3 regions of the Heyndrickxia sp. FSL W8-0496 genome follow, and region 1 is predicted to be linked to each of the others. Evidence: riboswitches for the same ligand, from Rfam matches in the RefSeq annotation. Region 1 holds a riboswitch; each other region holds the start of a gene.

Region 1 (6,307 bases):
CATTTGATCAGTTCCTTTTATCAAATTTTCAATATAGACAATTTGGTGAAGTTCTAGGTTATATTCATTCTATTGATATTAAATTTTTTCGAGATGATTTGTTAAAGATTAATTTGAGGCAGGATAATTATCTAAATGTGTACCTTACAAATTTAAGAAATAGAGTAAAGCAGTTTTCAGATCAGGAATATAAGAAATTATTGAATAAACTTACGGAACAATTTACAACCATTGAATATAGAGAAGTTCTCAATCATGGTGACTATCATTTTTTGAATGTCATACTGGATAATAATAAAAAAGCAGTTGTTTTGGATTGGGAAAAAGCTAAAATTGCTGATTATCGTTTTGATTTAGCGAATTCTCTTATAATGGGCTACACCTGGTTCGGCATTGATTTTAAAGAACCGATGTTAGATGGGTATAAAAAGATTACAGGAAAGAAAATAAAGGATTTAGAATTATTTGAGGCATTACTAAGCTTTGATTCTTTTACAAAAATGATACCTTTAATCGAAGGATCAGATGATTCACATATAAGGGATCGGTCATTTAAATGGTTGTTGAGACGCTATGAACTGTTTGTTAAATACCACGGTAAAAGGTTAAAAAAAGCGGAAGACTTCTTATTCTCTAAAGGCTTATATTTACATGAAATATAGTTCCATCATTCATAGCTATTAACGATTTGATAGCATACTTGAAAAATCGTCAAAATAGGGAGGTGATTGGGTGTTTGAGAATAAAAGTATTTGGTCGACCATTTTTAGCATCCTGGGAATTATGTTATATATTATTAGTTATCGAATATTTGATAACCCGACTTTTAGTGAAAAAATGATAATAGCAATAATCATTTTTGGTAGTTTAGTTTCAATGTTTTTAAGCATTGGATATGGAATAATAGGAATGAAAAAGAAGGAAAGAGGTCCTTTCAAATATATAGGCATAACCATTATATTTCTTTTCTTTGTAAGTATAGCATTATCACCAATTTTTATGGGGTTATTTGGATTCAGGGAACCTTAATCTGAGATGAGGCCAACTATTTTTTATACTACTTAAAAACAATATTCACTTCAATCAATAGTTTCGTATATCCAAAATCGAGTATGGTTACCAATACTCGATTTTGGATATTTGTAAATAATCAATTGCTAGTCGAAGATGAGGCGGCTGCAGTAGCAGCAGAAATTGCTGCAATCGAAGCAGCTTGTTGCGCTAGTATAATTGCTTGAATATTAGTTGCTGTTCCTATGGAAAGAAGATCTTTGTCTTGGATTTTATCCTTCACTAGCATTTGAATAGAGAATAGTAAGCTCATCTCTTTATACCAACGGAATAGTTTTTTTCATTTAGAATTAAATCAATCGAAATGATTTCAGAAATGTATTTTTCAGGCTCGTCTAATAAAGCCAGTACACCAATGGTGGAAAAATGAATTCCTTTAATTTTTAAGTGATGCTTTCGGAATTGCTCTTATAGATTTACGCTGTTTTCTGCTAATCTTTCACGATTATTATTTTCTCCATAAGTAAGAATATGGGATAAAAATTACAAATCATTTCCTTTGCAGAATACTCGTTCTCCTAAATAGTGATAGAAAAATTCAATGTTTTCCATTTGATGTTCAATAGAACAGTTTATATTGGTAAGTAATACGGCTAAGGGATAATCATCATTCGATGTAAGAAAGAAATGTTTGCTTTTCATCGCCTTATATAGCTCCATCGCTAGACCTGCTTGATCACTTCTATCCATCCCTTCCATTGGGTGAGATAATAATGTATATGCAGCTAAATAAGTATATGGTCCCTAGTGAAATCCTTTTTTAGTTAGAGCATTATAACATTCTTTTAAATCACTGAATGCCTGAATCGGATCGGGAAATTGATTAATTAATAAAGATGCTAATGTATATCTCATCTCCTGATTTATACCTGAATACCACTTTATGTCTTTTTTTAGAAAATCAGATACGTTTAGAAATTCTTTAGGTTCTAGTTCCTTGCCAGATATCATAAACTGTGAAGCAATACTCATTCAAATTCGTTTATCGATACCCCAACTAATAGCATTTGTTAAGGCATCGAAAGAAGAGACGAATTTTTCTGCTTGTTTTGCTATGTCCTGTAACATGAAAGCTCCCCCAATTTGTTAATTTGTACTTTTATTTACGTATGTAGGTATAAAAAAGTTTCAAATGAGTGATTGATTAATACTATTATAACCTATAAAAATACTTGGAATAATTCTTGACAAATTTATCCTTTGTATATATGATATTCACAATGAAATAATTCTTATCAAGAGAAGCCGAGGGACTGGTCCGTTGACGCTTCAGCAACCTCTACATGAAGTAGAAAGGTGCTAATTCCAGCAAGCATAGTCTTGAGAGATAAGAGAGATCACATGAACAGTAAAGTCCTCTTTTCTTTTGAATGGAGGACTTTTTTATTGCTAATTTTTCATTAAAGCTCTAAAGGAAGGGATAACTTATGAATAAAATTGTCATTCTTTGTGGGAGTCCTCAAGAAAAGTCAAAAATCGAAGTAGTTCTTCGACATATACAAACTATACTTGAAAGCGAAGGTTTTTCTATAACATTTTTATCTGTTTTAGATTTTTCACCGGTAAACTTAATAAAGGAGTATTATAACAGTATAGAAATAAAAAAATTTACAGAAGTGATGGAGGAAGCAGATGGAGTTCTAATTGGCTCTCCAGTATATAAAGCTTCCTATACAGGAGCTTTAAAGTCACTCATTGATTTATTACCAGAGGGTGCATTAAAAGGAACACCTGTATTTCCATTAATGGTAGGAGGAACAGGTGCCCATCTTTTAGCAATAGAATATGCACTAAAACCACTAATCAATAGTTTAAAAGGAAAGCCAACGCATGGGATATATATTTTAGATAGCCAAATTGATCGAATGAGTAAAGATAGTCCTATTATTGATGTGGAGATCGTAAATCGACTATACGTACAGTTAAATGATTTTGTTCGATCCATTCAAATTAAAAATCCGTTTATAGCATAATTGAAGATGTTACTGTGTTTTAAATTAAGGCTCTTTTCTCAAACCTTGTTGCTATTTAGTAAAGTTATCACTAATAAATATCAACTGAGGATCGCTACACGTTTCATTTTACTGAGAAAAAAGTTGCAATCTCCATAAGAACCGCTAGAATCCTTAATTGGAAGTAAAAGCCGGTAGTTGGGCTTTTACAAAAGCAACAACTATACGAAAAAAAGTATTCATCAGAATCATTTATTTTAATAAGTAATGACAAATATAAGGGGGGATTTTATGAGAAAAAGAATTAGTGAAGAAATAATGAAAATTGAAGAAACCTATCGAGTGAAGATATTATATGCATGTGAATCTGGTAGTCGTGCATGGGGGGTTCCTTCTAAGGACAGTGATTATGATGTTCGGTTCATTTATATTCATTCAAAAGATTGGTATTTATCTATCGACCAGAAACGGGATGTAATAGAATTACCTATTAATGATTTACTTGATATGAATGGATGGGAATTAACAAAAGCTTTAAGGCTTTTTCGAAAATCAAATCCTTCGCTTCTTGAGTGGTTGAATTCTAGTATTGTTTATTATCAAGCTTATTCAACAATTGAGAAAATGAAAAATCTATCAAGTCAAGTTTTTGTTCCTACCGCTTCCATGTACCATTATTTAAATATGGGTAAACGAAACTTTCACAATTTTATGGAGAAAGATTATGTGAAAATTAAAAAATATTTTTATGTACTTCGCCCTGTTTTAGCATGTAAATGGATTGAAACATACAACACTTTCCCACCAATAGAATTTGCTGTGTTGCTTGAACAAATGATTCAAGAGGATGAAATCAAAACAACTATTAATCAATTGCTTGAAAGAAAGCAACATGGCGATGAAAGCGACCAGGAACTCAGAAACGATATGCTTTACCATTATTTAAAAAAGGAAATGGCTCATTTAACTGATTTTGCTCACACTTTAAATAGTAAGGTGGTTGACCCAACGGACAAATTAAATCACTTATTTAGAGAGACATTAGATGAAGTTTGGGGATGATGCTATGCTCCATTCATCCTCTTTCCCTATTTTTTGTGAAAGCTGGGTTTTATAAGTTTTGTACATTTTTTTGTAGCGAGGTAGAATATTGCTCTTTCCTGTAAACTATCTCCTCAATTGCAGTGCTCCTTTATTTGTATCAGCCATAAAGTTAACAGTTGTCGATGACCACCTGTAATACTTCCATAAAAATTACAAGCTTCCTCGAAAATGTTGTCTATAAAAGTAAAGATAATTAGACCATTTTCTGTACCATGGGAATTAACTCTTATTTATTTGTTCCCAAATACATACTAGACACACATTCTCTTCAATATTTCGCAAAATGTGTTCCAATCCCCATCCTTGAGACAGATTATCTGCAATATTCTCGCATAATGTGTATCCATCGCCGTCCCTGAGACAGATTATCTGCAATATTCTCACAAAATGTGTTCCAACCTCAATACTGAGGATATATTTTCCCTATCACTCTCGTTCTATCTATATCAAAATCCTTCTTAATTATAGACTTCCCCCAAATTCAAGTCTAAACCTTCTCCATATAACTGTCTCAATTCAAAGAAGTATTTATAATGTTCCTCTATCATTATTTATAACATTGATTTTTGGTTTCAAAGAGTATCCGTCTCCTTAGGATGCGTATATTCCATTAGCCAGGCATCCCTGTATTCCCCTTCATGTAGCTCATGTTTTGGTAATAGTTTTACTTTCCTTAAATCGCATTTTTCATAACAGGCTATCGCACGTTTATTCCAGGTTTGGGGATCCATCACTACTCTCATCGCCTTTTTCTGAGTAGTTAAATAATCAATCATTGAACTTACAATGAGCTTTCCTAGGCCTTTGTTCCAATAATTTACCTCTCCTATAAATTGGTCAGTGCCATAAATAATTTCAGATCCAACTGCATACCCGTATTTAATTTTTGTCTCAACGTCTAGTGCATAATACTGAATATATCCGATTGGAATTCCTCGATGTTCTATAATGCACCCAATTACATCTTGACTCTTCCGATCATAAAAATGTTTATCTACCATTTCTAAATCATGTGGTCGATCCCGTCCCTCGTAAAATTGTAGTACCATTGGGTCCGATAGCCATTTTATTAGTAAATGTTTATCATTTTCACTTAGTCTTCGGACTAGTATTTCGCCTTTTTGATAAATCATATAAATTCTCCTTTAGCATAAAATACTAAGTATGAATTCTATTCTTCTTTTAAAATATCCTGCCAAATCAGGTGAATTTACAGCTAGGGTATTCATCTTCAGTATGATCGGAAAAGCTGCAATCGCGAAAAATGTAATTTTATCTGAATAATGTTAAAATAATAAGTGGGGTTTTTAATGGTTCTGCAAACAGTTTTTAAAAAGTGAAATATTTTTAAACTATTTATTATGGCTGTTCACTATTTCCAAAAAACTATTTGATAAATTTACATGAATGAAATACATGAAAGTTTAATAATTAACTAAAAATACTATGAAAAGGGGTGATGTCATGGGACAAGGATATAGGAAAAGTTTGAAAATTGCTCCAGGTATTAGATTAAATGTTACTAATGAGGCAAGTGGAGCAAATGTTAGTGAAACAGGGTTACGTTATCGTGTTCATTCAAGTGTGCAAGGACGAACTGAAGATGTTCCAGGAACAGAAATCTCTTCTACTGGCTTAATTTTTAATAAAAGGGAAATGTATAGTCCAGCTTATAATAAAATGTTGGACATTACACGTCAATTACGTGAACAGAATAATCTCCAGGAATTGGAGAGAAATCGATTAGAAGTTGAGTACTTTGAACATAAATTAGAAATGATTCAATCTATACCAAAAGAAGCTGTTAGACCGATTGATTGGGTAAAGGTGAAAAGTATTCCTGAGCCTTTTGAAATGGGTAAAACTGGTCCAATGGAAAAAATAGCACAGGAAAATGCATATCACTATAAACCAAATCTTTTTGCGAAGCTTTTCAATAAAGATGAAAAAAAGAGGGAAAACCTTCAAAATCAAATTAAACTAGCTAGGGAAAATGATTTACGGGACTATCAAAGCTGGAAAAGGATGATTAATACTGCTGAGAATGTAATGAAGGGGAATGTAGATTCTTACTTTGACGTTATTCATGAATTTGCACCATTAGAAGATATCAGTGGACTCGGAAGTGGATTCGAATTTATGATTCAAAATTCACATGAAATGGAAGTCAATTTTGATGT
Region 2 (6,307 bases), 1.5 Mb from region 1:
TGCCATATTTGGATCCATTTCAAGCAATTCCATCTTTTTATCCATCTCGCGAATGAATTTCATTAATGAAATTTCATTTCCTTCTTCGCGACGAGCATTGATAGAAGAACGTAAAAATTCAGCATTTGTTACACCGCTAATTTCACTTGGATATTGCATCGCTAAGAAAAGACCAGCACGTGCTCTTTCATCAACTTCCATTTCTAAAACATCTTTACCATCAAGTGTAATACTACCTTTTGTTACTGTATATTTAGGATGTCCCATAATCGCAGATGATAAAGTGGATTTACCAGTTCCGTTAGGTCCCATAATTGCGTGGAATTCTCCACCTTTAAGCTCTAAATTAACGCCCTTTAAAATCTCTTTTCCTTCGATCTCAACATGAAGATCTTTAATGATAAGTGTAGAACCTGCCATGATTATACCTCCGTTGTATATTAAAAATTTCAAAATCTCATTCTCAATTTATTCTCATTATAATCTTATAACAAATTAAAATTATTATCAATAGAGAAAGTCTGCTCTAGGACTTTCTTGAAAGGAGAAAGTCTGCTTCGGGACTTTCCTATGTACACATTCTATTTAGTTTTTTCCCTCCCACCATTCTTCATTCTCTAATTCACTATATTATGTATTTTAAAATGGGCAAAAACCAGTGTTTGATACACTGGTTTTTGCTATCATTATTATAAGCTATTTAGCATTTTTCGTCCAAGGTCTGCAACCATCCGCTGGGAACGAACGTATTCCCTCTCTCTCCTTTTTTCCACAAGCATTCTTACTTTATGCTTTTGTTTGTACACCTCGTAACCGACTCCATGTGCCCCATGCAACGCCTTTTCCATATCATTTGTGTACTGTAACTCAAGAGAGTTAATAACGAATCATTCCTTCCATTTTTTGTTTACGGTCTTTATGATAACAAAGATTTTCTATCTTAACAAAAAGGATATGGCGGATTAATAAAGCATCTGCTTCTATATTCATGAGTCATGGTAAAAAACTTTATTATTTACTTAATAATGATCTTAAATGCTTCAAAATAATAGCTAGTTTCGAGAAGATGTATGGAGTATTCACTTTATAATAGGAAACAGGAATGAACTTTTTAGATTCGCACAAAACAATTGTTATTTGCACGAAATTATAAATGATTCTCACGATATGACTCTTTTTCGCACCAAATATTTTTGAAACTCATTTGCCAATAATAAAAGCTCCGGAAAAATTCCGAAGCTTTTTACGATATTATTTACCTGAGACTGGAACAACTGACCCTTTCCACTCTTTTTTAATAAAATCTTGGATTTCTTTAGAATGTAAAACTTCAACTAATGTTTTAATTGATTTTTTGTTTTCATCACCTTTACGTACAGCGATCACATTTACATATGGTGAGTCGTCTCCTTCAATGGCAATAGAATCTTTTTTCGGATTCATACCTACATCGATGGCAAAGTTGGAGTTGATAACAACTGCATCTCCCTCTCCATTATTATATGCTGTAGTTAAGAAGGCTGGATCATATTCATAATCAAATTTTAATTTTTTTGGATTTTCAGCAATATCTTTAATCGTTGCCTCATCCTTATTAACACCATCTTTAAGCTTAATTAAGCCTTTTTCTTCAAACAATGTTAGAATACGACCGTGATCAGCGACAGAATTACTCATTAGTATTTTAGCACCATCCGGAAGGTCATCTAGAGATTTATATTTTTTTGAATAAATCCCCATCGGTTCAATATGAATACCACCTGCATTTACAAAGTCATATCCAAATTCTTTGATTTGTTTTTCTAAATAAGGAATATGTTGAAAATAGTTAGCATCTAAATCTTTTCCATCTAATGCTTTATTCGGTAAAACATAATCTGTGAACTTCTCAATTTTAAGATTGATGCCCTTTTTCTTCAAAATAGGCTTTGCTTGTTCCAAGATCACTGCATGTGGAGTATTTGAAGCTCCTACTACTAAAGTTGTTTCTTTACCATCGCCTTTTGATTTTTCATCTGAAGAACCACAGGCAGCTAATCCAAACACAAGCAATGTTGCAAAAAGAATACCTAACCATTTTTTCATTTGTATTTCCTCCTCTTTAATATGAAGTTATCGCTTATCTATTTTTCTTGTAATTAAATCACCAATCATCTGGATGATGAAAACGATAATTAAAATAATGATAGTAGCTACAAAAGTAACATCTGTACGATTTCTTTGGAAGCCATCTAAATAGGCTAGATTTCCTAATCCGCCGGCACCAATTGCACCTGCCATTGCGGTATACCCTACAATAGCAATGGATGTAACAGTTATACCTGAAACAATGGCCGGCATTGATTCTGGTAATAATACTTTAAATATAATGGTACTCATCTTGGCACCCATAGCCCTCGCTGCTTCAATAACACCTTTATCGACTTCTCTTAGACCAATCTCCACTAATCTTGCATAAAAAGGTGCCGCACCTATAATCAATGCAGGTAATGCTGCTTCTGGCCCAATTATGGAACCGACAATTGTTTTAGTAAATGGTATTAAAAGAACAATTAATATAATGAAAGGAATCGAACGAAAAACATTAACAATTGCTGAGATAATTGAGTTTATTGCACGGTTTTCCCATAAACTTCCTTTAGCTGTAAAAAACAATAATAATCCTAATAATATTCCGATTACAAATGTTGCAATCACGGACCAGAATGACATATATATAGTTTCTTTTGTGGCATCCCACATAGAAACCCAATCTACGTTTGGAAAGTATTTCTCAAGCATCTGCCTTCATCACCTCTAGTTCAATCTCCTGTTGTTTTTGCAAATAAGTTAATCCCTTATTTATCTCTTCTTCCTCACCATCTACATGAATGAACAATGTCCCATATGATCCATTCTGTGTTTGTGAGATGTTGCCCTGAATAATATTTACAGAAAGAGAATAATTCCTAATAAGATCAGTTATAATCGGTTGTTCAGCAGAACCTCCAATAAAAGTAATCTTCACTAATCGTCCACTTGGATACATATTTAATAGTTGTTGTACTGTTTCATGGGTATCTTCAGGTTCTGTGAGTTGTCTAACGAAACGCTTTGTTATTTTCTCTTGAGGTTTTCTAAACACATCAAGTACGCTTCCCATCTCAACAACCTGACCATTTTCCATAACAGCAACTCGATGACAAATTTTCCTAATCACATGCATTTCATGTGTAATTAGCACAATCGTTAATCCAAGTCTTTTATTAATATCCACTAATAGATCCAAAATAGAATCTGTAGTCTGTGGGTCCAATGCAGAAGTCGCCTCATCACATAAAAGTACTTGAGGGTCATTTGCTAAAGCACGGGCAATACCTACACGTTGCTTTTGTCCACCACTAAGCTGTGAAGGATATGCTTCTTCCCTTCCATCTAATCCAACAAGCTTAATTAATTCGTCTACTTTTTTTCTACGCTGCTGTTTTGGTACACCCGCGATTTCAAGAGGAAAAGAAATATTTTCCCTAACAGTACGTGACCAGAGAAGATTAAAATGCTGAAATATCATTCCAATGCCTTGTCTTGCTTTTCTTAGCTCTGCACCCTTTATACTCGAAATTTCCTTCCCAGCTACATGAATCTTACCCGAGGTTGGAATTTCTAGACCATTTAACATACGAATTAACGTACTTTTCCCGGCACCTGAATAGCCAATTACACCAAAAATCTCACCTTTATTTATATCAATGTTAATGTCATTAACTGCTGTAACTTCTCCATTTTTTGTAGAAAATATTTTTTTTACTTTTTGAACGGTTATCATGCTGTCCACCTCACTTGTATATGACGCCTAGTATTCCAATAATCTGGGCAAAATAAAATGCCTTTCTGCAAAATGACAGAAAGGCATGAATAATTATGAAACCTTCCTCTCATCTTCCAAAGTTAAAAACTTTGTGTGAATTGGCACCATTTCAGATAACTGACGGTTGCCGGGCTTCATAGGGCACATCCCTCCACCTCTCTTGATAAGAGCACATATATATTTAATTGTTAATCTTTCAAACAAAAAATTCCATTATTAAACTTTCAATATCAAAGACTTAATTAGTACAAAAGTCATTGTATCATGATGGTTAATGACTGTCAACAAAAAATCACAATAAATATAGTTCTCCATTCATGCAATCTGATAGTCTCTACTTAGCCATAAAATCGATTCAAGTAAAAGTGATAAGCGATAGGAGCCATATAATGTAAGTTCGTTATTTTTCACTAATTGACTTAAGCGAATATGACCATTTAAAAGATGACAAAGTATTGGTTTGGAGGCATGTATTTCTAAATTCGATTCGCCTATATCTTTTTTCATTATAGAACAGCTATTTTTAGAAATATACAATCCCCATTCCTCTTTATCGCAAACAAATTTTATCATAATAGGATGGTTTGGAAATAAGGCATTCAAATGTTTTCGATTATCCAACTCTTGAATCAGTCTTTCAAAAAATGAATCCATAAAGATCACCCATTTCTCGTTTATCTTTTATACACTTATTCATTTTTTGAAAAGAAAATCCTCTATCTATCGTTCTACAATTTTTTCAAGATATAAAATACATAAAAAAATTCTTGTCGAATAAAATCATTATCTATTTATTTCCCAAGAAATTTGTCATAAGTATTTATACTACTTTTGAAATAGGAGGATGATCTTTTTTGCTTCCAAAAGATTTAAAGACAATAAAAAAGTAGATCGACCCCACTAAATATAAAAAACATGTGATTGAAAAAACAATGGCGTAGCCATTATAAGAACCATTTCGTGAAACAATTCCCATTGAAACTGGCCCCATCAACCCCCATCCTAAATTAAATACCATTTGATTGACAGAGTTTGCAAGACCCTTCACTGAATTATCAACTTTAGACATCATTAATGACATTTGAATTGGATTTCCTGCATTCATTAAAGCCTGCCTGAATAAAAATCCAATTGCTGCAAGTAATAAACTATGAGTAAATCCCGTTAATAATAAAAATGGGAGAGAAGCCAATTGCAAAAAGACAACTGCCTTAACCTCCCCTACTTTACTTACTACAAATGGACCAATAAACATAGCGATGGCGGTTGCTGCCTGACCCATCGAAATAATAAATCCAATCGTTGTATTTGAAGCATTAAATCGATCAGCAAAGTATAAATTTAAATAAGGGATTACAAGTCCTGCACCAAAACCGATTAATAATTGTGCAATGGCAAAAAAGATGATTAATTTAAGACTTTCCTTTTGTTCTTTGAATGAAATGAAGCGTTTATTATTTTTTTCATCGTAGCTTACAACTGTTATTATTTCCTTAAGTCTCATTATTGGCAAAATTCCGATCAAAAATATAACTGCGCCAATTATTAAAGTAATCCGAATACTAATAATCGGACTATAGATCCATTCAAGTAAGTCAGAAAGTACTCCCCCAAATATATTTCCAATCACATTAGCAGCTGTCATCAATCCAAAATGAAGTGAAAACAGTTTGACACGTTGTTCAGCTGTAGAGTTTTCAGCCAATAAAGGAACGGATGAAACTTGTATAAATGCTTGGGTTAAACCAGTTAAAAAAGCTGCCATAAGGAGAAGTGTTCTTGGCTCAATGATACTTCGAAGAAATAAGGTAACTCCTGTAAAAATTAATCCATATAATATAACTCTTTTCCTTCCCAGTCTATCACTTAATATTCCTGCTGGAATCAGAATAATGGCTGTTGCCAGGGATGTCATTGAGATGACTTGCCCATTCATCTGATCAGGGAAACCGAGTTCACGAATATAGAAGTTGTAAATGACCATAAAAACACCCAAACCAATTTGCGTAAAAACGTTTCCATAAATGGCATTTCTTATATTCGAGTTATACCGTCCCCATTGCTGTTTCCACCTATTTGCCCATTTCATAAAAAAATCCCCCACTAGATTATTTCGATACCCTAAATAATCATAATCGCGTGAGGAAAAAAAGTAAATGGTCTATTCAGAAATGTTTTAATCATCTTTATTTATTTGTTTTAAAAGCTCATACAAATGAGTAACCGATTGAAAAGCATATATTTTTTCCACACAAATTCCTTCTTGAAATACTAATAAACAGGGGACACTCTCAATTGAATACTTCTCAGCCATTTCTGGCATATAATTTAAATCAGCTTTTCTAAATTCAAACTGTGGTACTAAATTTTCCACAATATCGAGCATTCTCCCCGCTACCTGACAAGTCCCACATAAAGGTGTATAAAAGTATAATGCTAGTTGCTTGATCTTCCTTGTAT
Region 3 (6,307 bases), 1.6 Mb from region 1:
ATTCCTATTATTAAACACAAAAAGATTGTTGCTATATTTGGTATTGCTAAAGATATAACGAAAAGTAAGGGAATTGAAAAGAAGCTCAAAGAAAATGAAGAGCAGTTTAAAAAAATTTGCAATAATTTAGAAGTATGTATTTGGTCACAAGATCTTAAGACTAAAAAAATATTATTTGTTTCTGAAGGACTTTATAATATTACAGGTTATTCTTCTGAGGAGATGATGACCAATTCCTTTCTATGGAAGGATATTATTTATGAGCAAGATCATTCCATTTATTTTGAGAAGCAAAGTGAGTTAAAGAAAGGGAAATCCATTCATCATCAGTACAGAATCATTCATAAGAATGGTTCGATTCGTTGGCTGCAGGATCAAACGATTCCTTTTATAAACGAAAAGGGAGACATTACAAGACTGGATGGAATTATTTCGGACATAACAGAACAAAAAAGCAATGAGGAGCAAATTGCTTATTTTGCCTATCATGATTATTTGACGGATTTACCGAATAGAAGAATGTTTGATGAAGTATTGCAATCATTGATTGAGGATTCACAGGAAAAAAATCAATCATTTGCCATTATTTTTCTGGATATGGATCGATTCAAATACATTAATGACTCTTTAAACCATGATATTGGCCATGAACTATTGATACAGATCGGACACCGATTAGTTGAAATGATACCTGATAAAGAATTGGTTGCTAGAATCGGTGGAGATGAATTTGCCATTTTGTTAAGAAATAACAAGTATATTTATGATTTAAATCAAGTAGGGGAACAAATTATTAAAGGAATAAAAGAACCGTTTACTATAAATGATTATGAGCTGTATGTTTCTGCAAGTGTAGGGATTTGTCAATATCCTTTAGATGGTAAGGATGCATGGACTTTGCTAAAAAATACAGATAGTGCTCTTTATCGAGCAAAGGATCTTGGGAAGGATAATTATGTTATATATTCCCAATCAATAATGAAGTGTCCAAATAAATCTACATTCTTTGATAAGGATGTAAGAAGAGCATTAACTAACAATGAGTTTAGGGTTGATTTTCAACCTAGAATTGATGTTAAAACAAATAAAATGGTCAGTGCTGAGGCATTAATACGTTGGGAGCATCCAGAACGAGGACTTGTCCTTCCAGGAGAATTTATTCCTTTTGCTGAAGAATCAGGCTTAATTGTAGACATTGGAGACTGGGTTATTCGATATGTATGTGAACAAATAAGACATTGGCAAGTTCAATCCATACCGGTCGTCCCTGTTTCAATTAATATTTCACCGAAAAGTTTCTTGAAAAGAAACTGGAGTATAGGTGTAATGCAAATTTTGCAAGATACTGGGGTTAGTCCAAACTTGCTTGAATTTGAAATCACTGAAAGAATTATTATGCAAAATGAAAAGATAGTCTATGATTCGATAAAAGATTTTAAAGAAAGAGGGATTACATTCTCTTTAGATGATTTTGGTACAGGATATGCTTCTATTACCTATTTGAAACAATTTCAATTTGAATATGTTAAGATTGATCGTTCGTTAATACAAAATATTCATTTGGACTCTCAAGATGCTGCCCTAACAAAGGCAATTATTGAATTAGCACATGGGCTAAGGATGAAGGTTGTTGCAGAAGGAATTGAAACAGTTGAACAATTTCAGATTCTACAATCGTTTCAATGTGATGAAGTACAAGGGTATTTATATAGTAAGCCTTTAAAGACTGAGCAGTTTGAATCATTTATGAGTAAGGGGATCCATTAAAATCGATGATTAGGGATGAAAGGAGTTTATACTCCTTTTTTTTATACTTGACAATAGTCAGAATACTGGATATATTAAATTTTAAGTAATTCCAAGTTTTCTTATAGGAATATATAATTTAGTTTTTTCTTATCTAGAGCGGTGGAGGGACTGGCCCTATGATACCCGGCAACCTTAATCTCCTTGATTAAACGGTGCTAATTCCAGCAGAGCAAATAGGTTCTGAAAGATAAGAGGAGATTGTTCAAGTATTTTGAGCCTTTCTTCTTTTCGGTAGAAGAAAGGTTTTTCGATTTTTAGGGGTGATGAAAAAGTGGGTAGTTGAAGATGATATCCTTTTTGTTGGCTAAGGTACAGAAAAATGTAAAGAGAGGGGATTTTTTTCATGGAGAACAAAAGGAAGGTAGTTAGCATTATTAGTTGTTTTGCATTCGTTATGTTATTGGCAGGCTGTACAACATCAGCAAATCATTCATCAACCGATGAAAATGGAACGAAGATTCGTAAGGTGAAAGTAGCTTTTGATCAATCCTCCAAGCCTATTTCATACATAGATGAGAATGGGAATCCAACTGGGTATGATGTAGAGGTAATGAAATTAGTCGATAAACTCTTACCTGAATATGAATTTGAGTATGTAGGTACAACGAGTGATGATTTACTATTAGGGGTGGAACAAGGGAAATTTCAGGTTGGAGTAAAAAATGCATTCTGGACCGAAGAAAGGACAAAGAAATTTATTTATCCTAAAGAATTTCTTGGACTGAGTAGTACAGGACTTGTATTAAAGAAAGAAAATAAGGAGATTAAAAGTTTAGAAGACTTTGCTTCTGCGGGATACACCCTCGCACCGATTGCCGCAAATAATGCTCAGTATACAGTTATTGATGAATATAATCAGTCACACCCAGATAATAAAATTAAGCTCAAGGCAGGAGAAACCTTTTCGGTTGATGTTGTTCAATGGGTGAATGAAGGACGTGTAGATGGTGGAGTAATGATTGAGGGTCCTTTTAAAAAACAGGTAGAGGAGAAAAATGGTCCTTATCATCATTTAGTTAATGATGTTGTCTATAATGAATTCGCCGTAATAAAAACCTGGCCACTATTTAATAAAAAAGAGCAGGAATTTGCGGATGCATATGACCAAGCGATCAAACAACTGCAAGAAAAAAAAGAAACGAATGAGTTAAGTAAGAAATTTTACGGAAGAGATTTATTTGAAGTATTAGATCAAGCGAAAAAGTAGGGAAAATGGAGGGGGATAATGGAAAAATACTTTGATGCATCTTATATATTCAAATCCATCCCAATGCTGCTTCCTTTTCTAAAAGTAACATTTATTGTTACTGGCTTATCGGTAATGTTTGGAACCATTCTAGGGTTTATTTTGGCGATAGGAAAAATAGGAAAAGGTAAAATTGCTAGAAAAATTGCTAATGGCTACACCACTGCCTTAAGATGTACGCCATCGATTGTTTTGTTATTTCTAGTCTATTATGGGGTTCCAGCACTATTAGAAAAATTTTCAGTTCAGACTAGTAATGTAGACAAAATTGTTTTTGTAGTAATTACTTTTTCTCTTCAGTTTGGCGCATTTATGTCTGAAGTAATAAGGAGTGCGTATGAATCTGTGGATAAAGGGCAATTCGAGGCTGCTGTTAGTGTGGGATTAAGTCCTTTTCAGGCATATAGAAGAATTGTCTTTCCACAGGCATTTGTAGTAGCTATTCCAAACTTTGGAAACAGTCTATTGGAGTTAATTAAAGAAGGCTCTTTAGCATATACGATCGGCCTAATAGATGTAATGGGGAAAGCCAATCTCATTATTGCAAGTAATTATAATGCACATGCTTTAGAGATCTATTTGGCATTATCGATCATCTATTGGATTATTTCTATTGTGATCGAACAAGTATTTTTAAAATTTGAAAAGGGATTTAGTAAAGGAAAACAATCATTGAAATCAACATAAGGAGGAACGCGAGTGCAGGGTAGCTTTAATCTTGAGTTTTTAGTCGATACGTTTTTTGTTGCTTTATCAGGCGTACCCACTGCCTTAATTATAACGATTGTCGCATTAATAGTCGCCTCACCATTTGGTTTTTTATTGGCATTAACAAGAATTAATCGCATCCCAATTTTAAGTCAATTTTCGAGAATATATGTTTCATTTGTTCGTGGAACACCTGTAATCGTTCAGATATTTATTATCTATAACAGCGTACCTTTAGTAATATCATCATTATTCTCTAAGCTCCATATAGATAAAAATGTTTATGAGGTGAATCCGATATGGTATGCATTTATTGTATTTTCTCTAAATACGATTGCCATCTTAATTGAAATATTTCGTTCCTCATTAATAACAGTAAGTAAAGGACAATTAGAAGCTGCCCAATCTGTCGGATTAACGAATGTTCAAGCCTATCGAAGAATTATTATTCCACAAGCATTAGTGGTGGCATTGCCAAATATTTGCACCGCTACGGTAAATCTGATAAAAGCAACTTCCTTAGGCTATGCTATGTCCTTACCTGAAATTACTTTAAAGGCAAAGGTAGCGGCAAATGTAGGATATAACTATGTTGAGGCCTATATTGATATTTTTCTCGTGTATTTGATTATTTGTAGCTTAACGGAATATGGGTTCAAGCTATTTGAAAGAAAACTTAGCTCCTATAAAACAACTACAGCAAAAGGGGGGCAACAGTATGCTTGAAATTAAGAATGTGCATAAAACATTTGGGAAAAGTGAAGTATTAAAAGGGGTAAATTTGAGCATAAGTAAAGGAGATGTTGTTGTTATTCTTGGTCCTAGCGGATCTGGTAAAACGACATTGTTAAGATGCATTAATTTTCTTGAAAGGGCCGATCAAGGTCAGGCTGTTTTTGGGAATATGAATGTAAATCTTAAAGCAGCTACTAAAAAACAAATTCATGAGGTCAGGCAAAAGGTTGCGTTTGTTTTTCAAAATTATAATCTTTTTAATAATAAAACAGCATTAGAGAATGTAACAGAAGGTTTAATTATTGGAAGGAAAATGATAAAAGAAAAAGCAATTGAAATTGCAAAGAAATCTTTGGATAAGGTTGGATTATCGGATAAATATAATGCTTATCCAAATGAATTGTCAGGTGGGCAACAACAAAGAGTAGGTATTGCAAGAGCGATCGCGTTGAATCCAGAGATTATCTTATTTGATGAACCTACTTCAGCTCTTGATCCTGAGCTGGTTGGTGAGGTTTTAAACATCATGAAGAAGATTGCCAATGAAGGAACGACAATGTTGGTAGTTACACATGAAATGTCATTTGCACAGGATGTAGCTAATCGTGTTGTATTTATGGATGAAGGTGCGGTAGTAGAGGAGGGGACACCGAAGGAAATTTTTACACAACCTAAGGAAGAAAGGACACAACAGTTCTTAAAACGAGTCCTACCGAAGGAATATATTTATTATATTTGAGAAAAGAACAGGGTTTTCTAGTAAGAGGATAAATTTGTCCTCTTATAGACAACCCATTTCTAATGCTTAGCATTGTTGTTATTTAGGTAAATGTATTAACGTATAAAAAGAGTTTAAGAACGAGAATTCTTTTTAATTCACTGATAAACGAACTGCAAACATGAACCATGTTACATGAAAAAAACGACGGTAGGGGGCTTTTTCAAATGTAACAAACGAACGAAACCATTAAATAGACAAATCAAGAACAATTGGGATGGGGGTATTACCAAACAAATAGACCAACAATCATTGCACTAAGTAAGGATACTCCAATCCCGCTTACTAATAGCTTCCATACATTTTTGCCAATAATTTCGGAGCTCTCTTCACCGAAAATAGAGTTGTAGGTTCCATAAATCATACCTACTGTACTAAAATTAGCAAAAGACGTTAAGAAAGTAACCGAAACTGCTATCGTATGGGGCGCCATATTTTTGAGATGGTTTTTTAGATCCATCATTGCTACAAATTCATTTGTAGAGATTTTGATGCCCATTAAAGACGCAACATACATCGCGTCTTGACTTCCTAATCCAAGTAGAAATGCAAAAGGACTGAAAATAAATCCAAAAATCCTTTGAATTGTTAGACCATGGATAAAGAAACCTAGAATTCCATTTAAGCAAGAGGTGAGCGCTACGTAGCCAATGACCATTGCCACAATAACAATGACCATCCGCATTCCAACAAGCATACTATTTGAAATGGTTGAGAAAAAGTCTTTTCGATCTTTCTTTGGCGGGACATACACAATATTTTCCTCTTTACTCACAACAACAGGATTTAACATACTTGCAAGTAAAAGTGCGTTTAAACAATTTAAAGGAATTGCAGCAAATACATATTCTGCAGGAACCATTGATAAATAAGCACCTATAATTGATCCACTAATACTACTCATACTCATGATTCCAAATGTTAATAATCTCTTTCCTTTAAGAACCATTAACTGTTCTCGAATAACGGCTAATGCTTCTGTATTTCCTAAAAACATCATTTGAATGGAGAAAAAGCTTTCAAGCTTCGGT

Evidence for each region. A riboswitch is a leader RNA that binds a small molecule or an ion and turns the genes downstream of it on or off. The one in region 1 is predicted to bind S-adenosylmethionine.
Region 2: linked by a shared signal. The riboswitch ahead of NST63_RS06965 (methionine ABC transporter ATP-binding protein) and the one ahead of ssuE (NADPH-dependent FMN reductase) in region 1 are both predicted to bind S-adenosylmethionine.
Region 3: linked by a shared signal. The riboswitch ahead of NST63_RS23040 (transporter substrate-binding domain-containing protein) and the one ahead of ssuE (NADPH-dependent FMN reductase) in region 1 are both predicted to bind S-adenosylmethionine.

The regions. Positions count from the first base shown of each region.
Region 1 is NZ_JBBOXX010000001.1:2,913,477-2,919,783, reverse strand. It holds gene NST63_RS14795 (aminoglycoside phosphotransferase family protein) at 1-662, shown strand, start outside; gene NST63_RS14790 (hypothetical protein) at 733-1,029, shown strand; gene NST63_RS14785 (hypothetical protein) at 1,151-1,324, opposite strand; partial or broken gene NST63_RS14780 (DUF4003 family protein) at 1,555-2,043, opposite strand; SAM riboswitch class I at 2,301-2,405, shown strand; gene ssuE (NADPH-dependent FMN reductase) at 2,499-3,044, shown strand; gene NST63_RS14770 (nucleotidyltransferase domain-containing protein) at 3,315-4,085, shown strand; gene NST63_RS14765 (GNAT family N-acetyltransferase) at 4,700-5,260, opposite strand; gene NST63_RS14760 (DUF4236 domain-containing protein) at 5,592-6,307, shown strand, end outside.
Region 2 is NZ_JBBOXX010000001.1:1,412,527-1,418,833, reverse strand. It holds gene sufC (Fe-S cluster assembly ATPase SufC) at 1-420, opposite strand, end outside; gene NST63_RS06975 (MetQ/NlpA family ABC transporter substrate-binding protein) at 1,252-2,085, opposite strand; gene NST63_RS06970 (methionine ABC transporter permease) at 2,113-2,781, opposite strand; gene NST63_RS06965 (methionine ABC transporter ATP-binding protein) at 2,774-3,805, opposite strand; SAM riboswitch class I at 3,912-4,017, opposite strand; gene NST63_RS06960 (hypothetical protein) at 4,163-4,501, opposite strand; gene NST63_RS06955 (MFS transporter) at 4,668-5,936, opposite strand; gene NST63_RS06950 (thioredoxin family protein) at 6,024-6,307, opposite strand, start outside.
Region 3 is NZ_JBBOXX010000001.1:4,542,469-4,548,775, reverse strand. It holds gene NST63_RS23045 (sensor domain-containing protein) at 1-1,767, shown strand, start outside; SAM riboswitch class I at 1,894-2,003, shown strand; gene NST63_RS23040 (transporter substrate-binding domain-containing protein) at 2,153-3,016, shown strand; gene NST63_RS23035 (amino acid ABC transporter permease) at 3,035-3,742, shown strand; gene NST63_RS23030 (amino acid ABC transporter permease) at 3,755-4,489, shown strand; gene NST63_RS23025 (amino acid ABC transporter ATP-binding protein) at 4,482-5,237, shown strand; gene NST63_RS23020 (nucleoside transporter C-terminal domain-containing protein) at 5,503-6,307, opposite strand, start outside.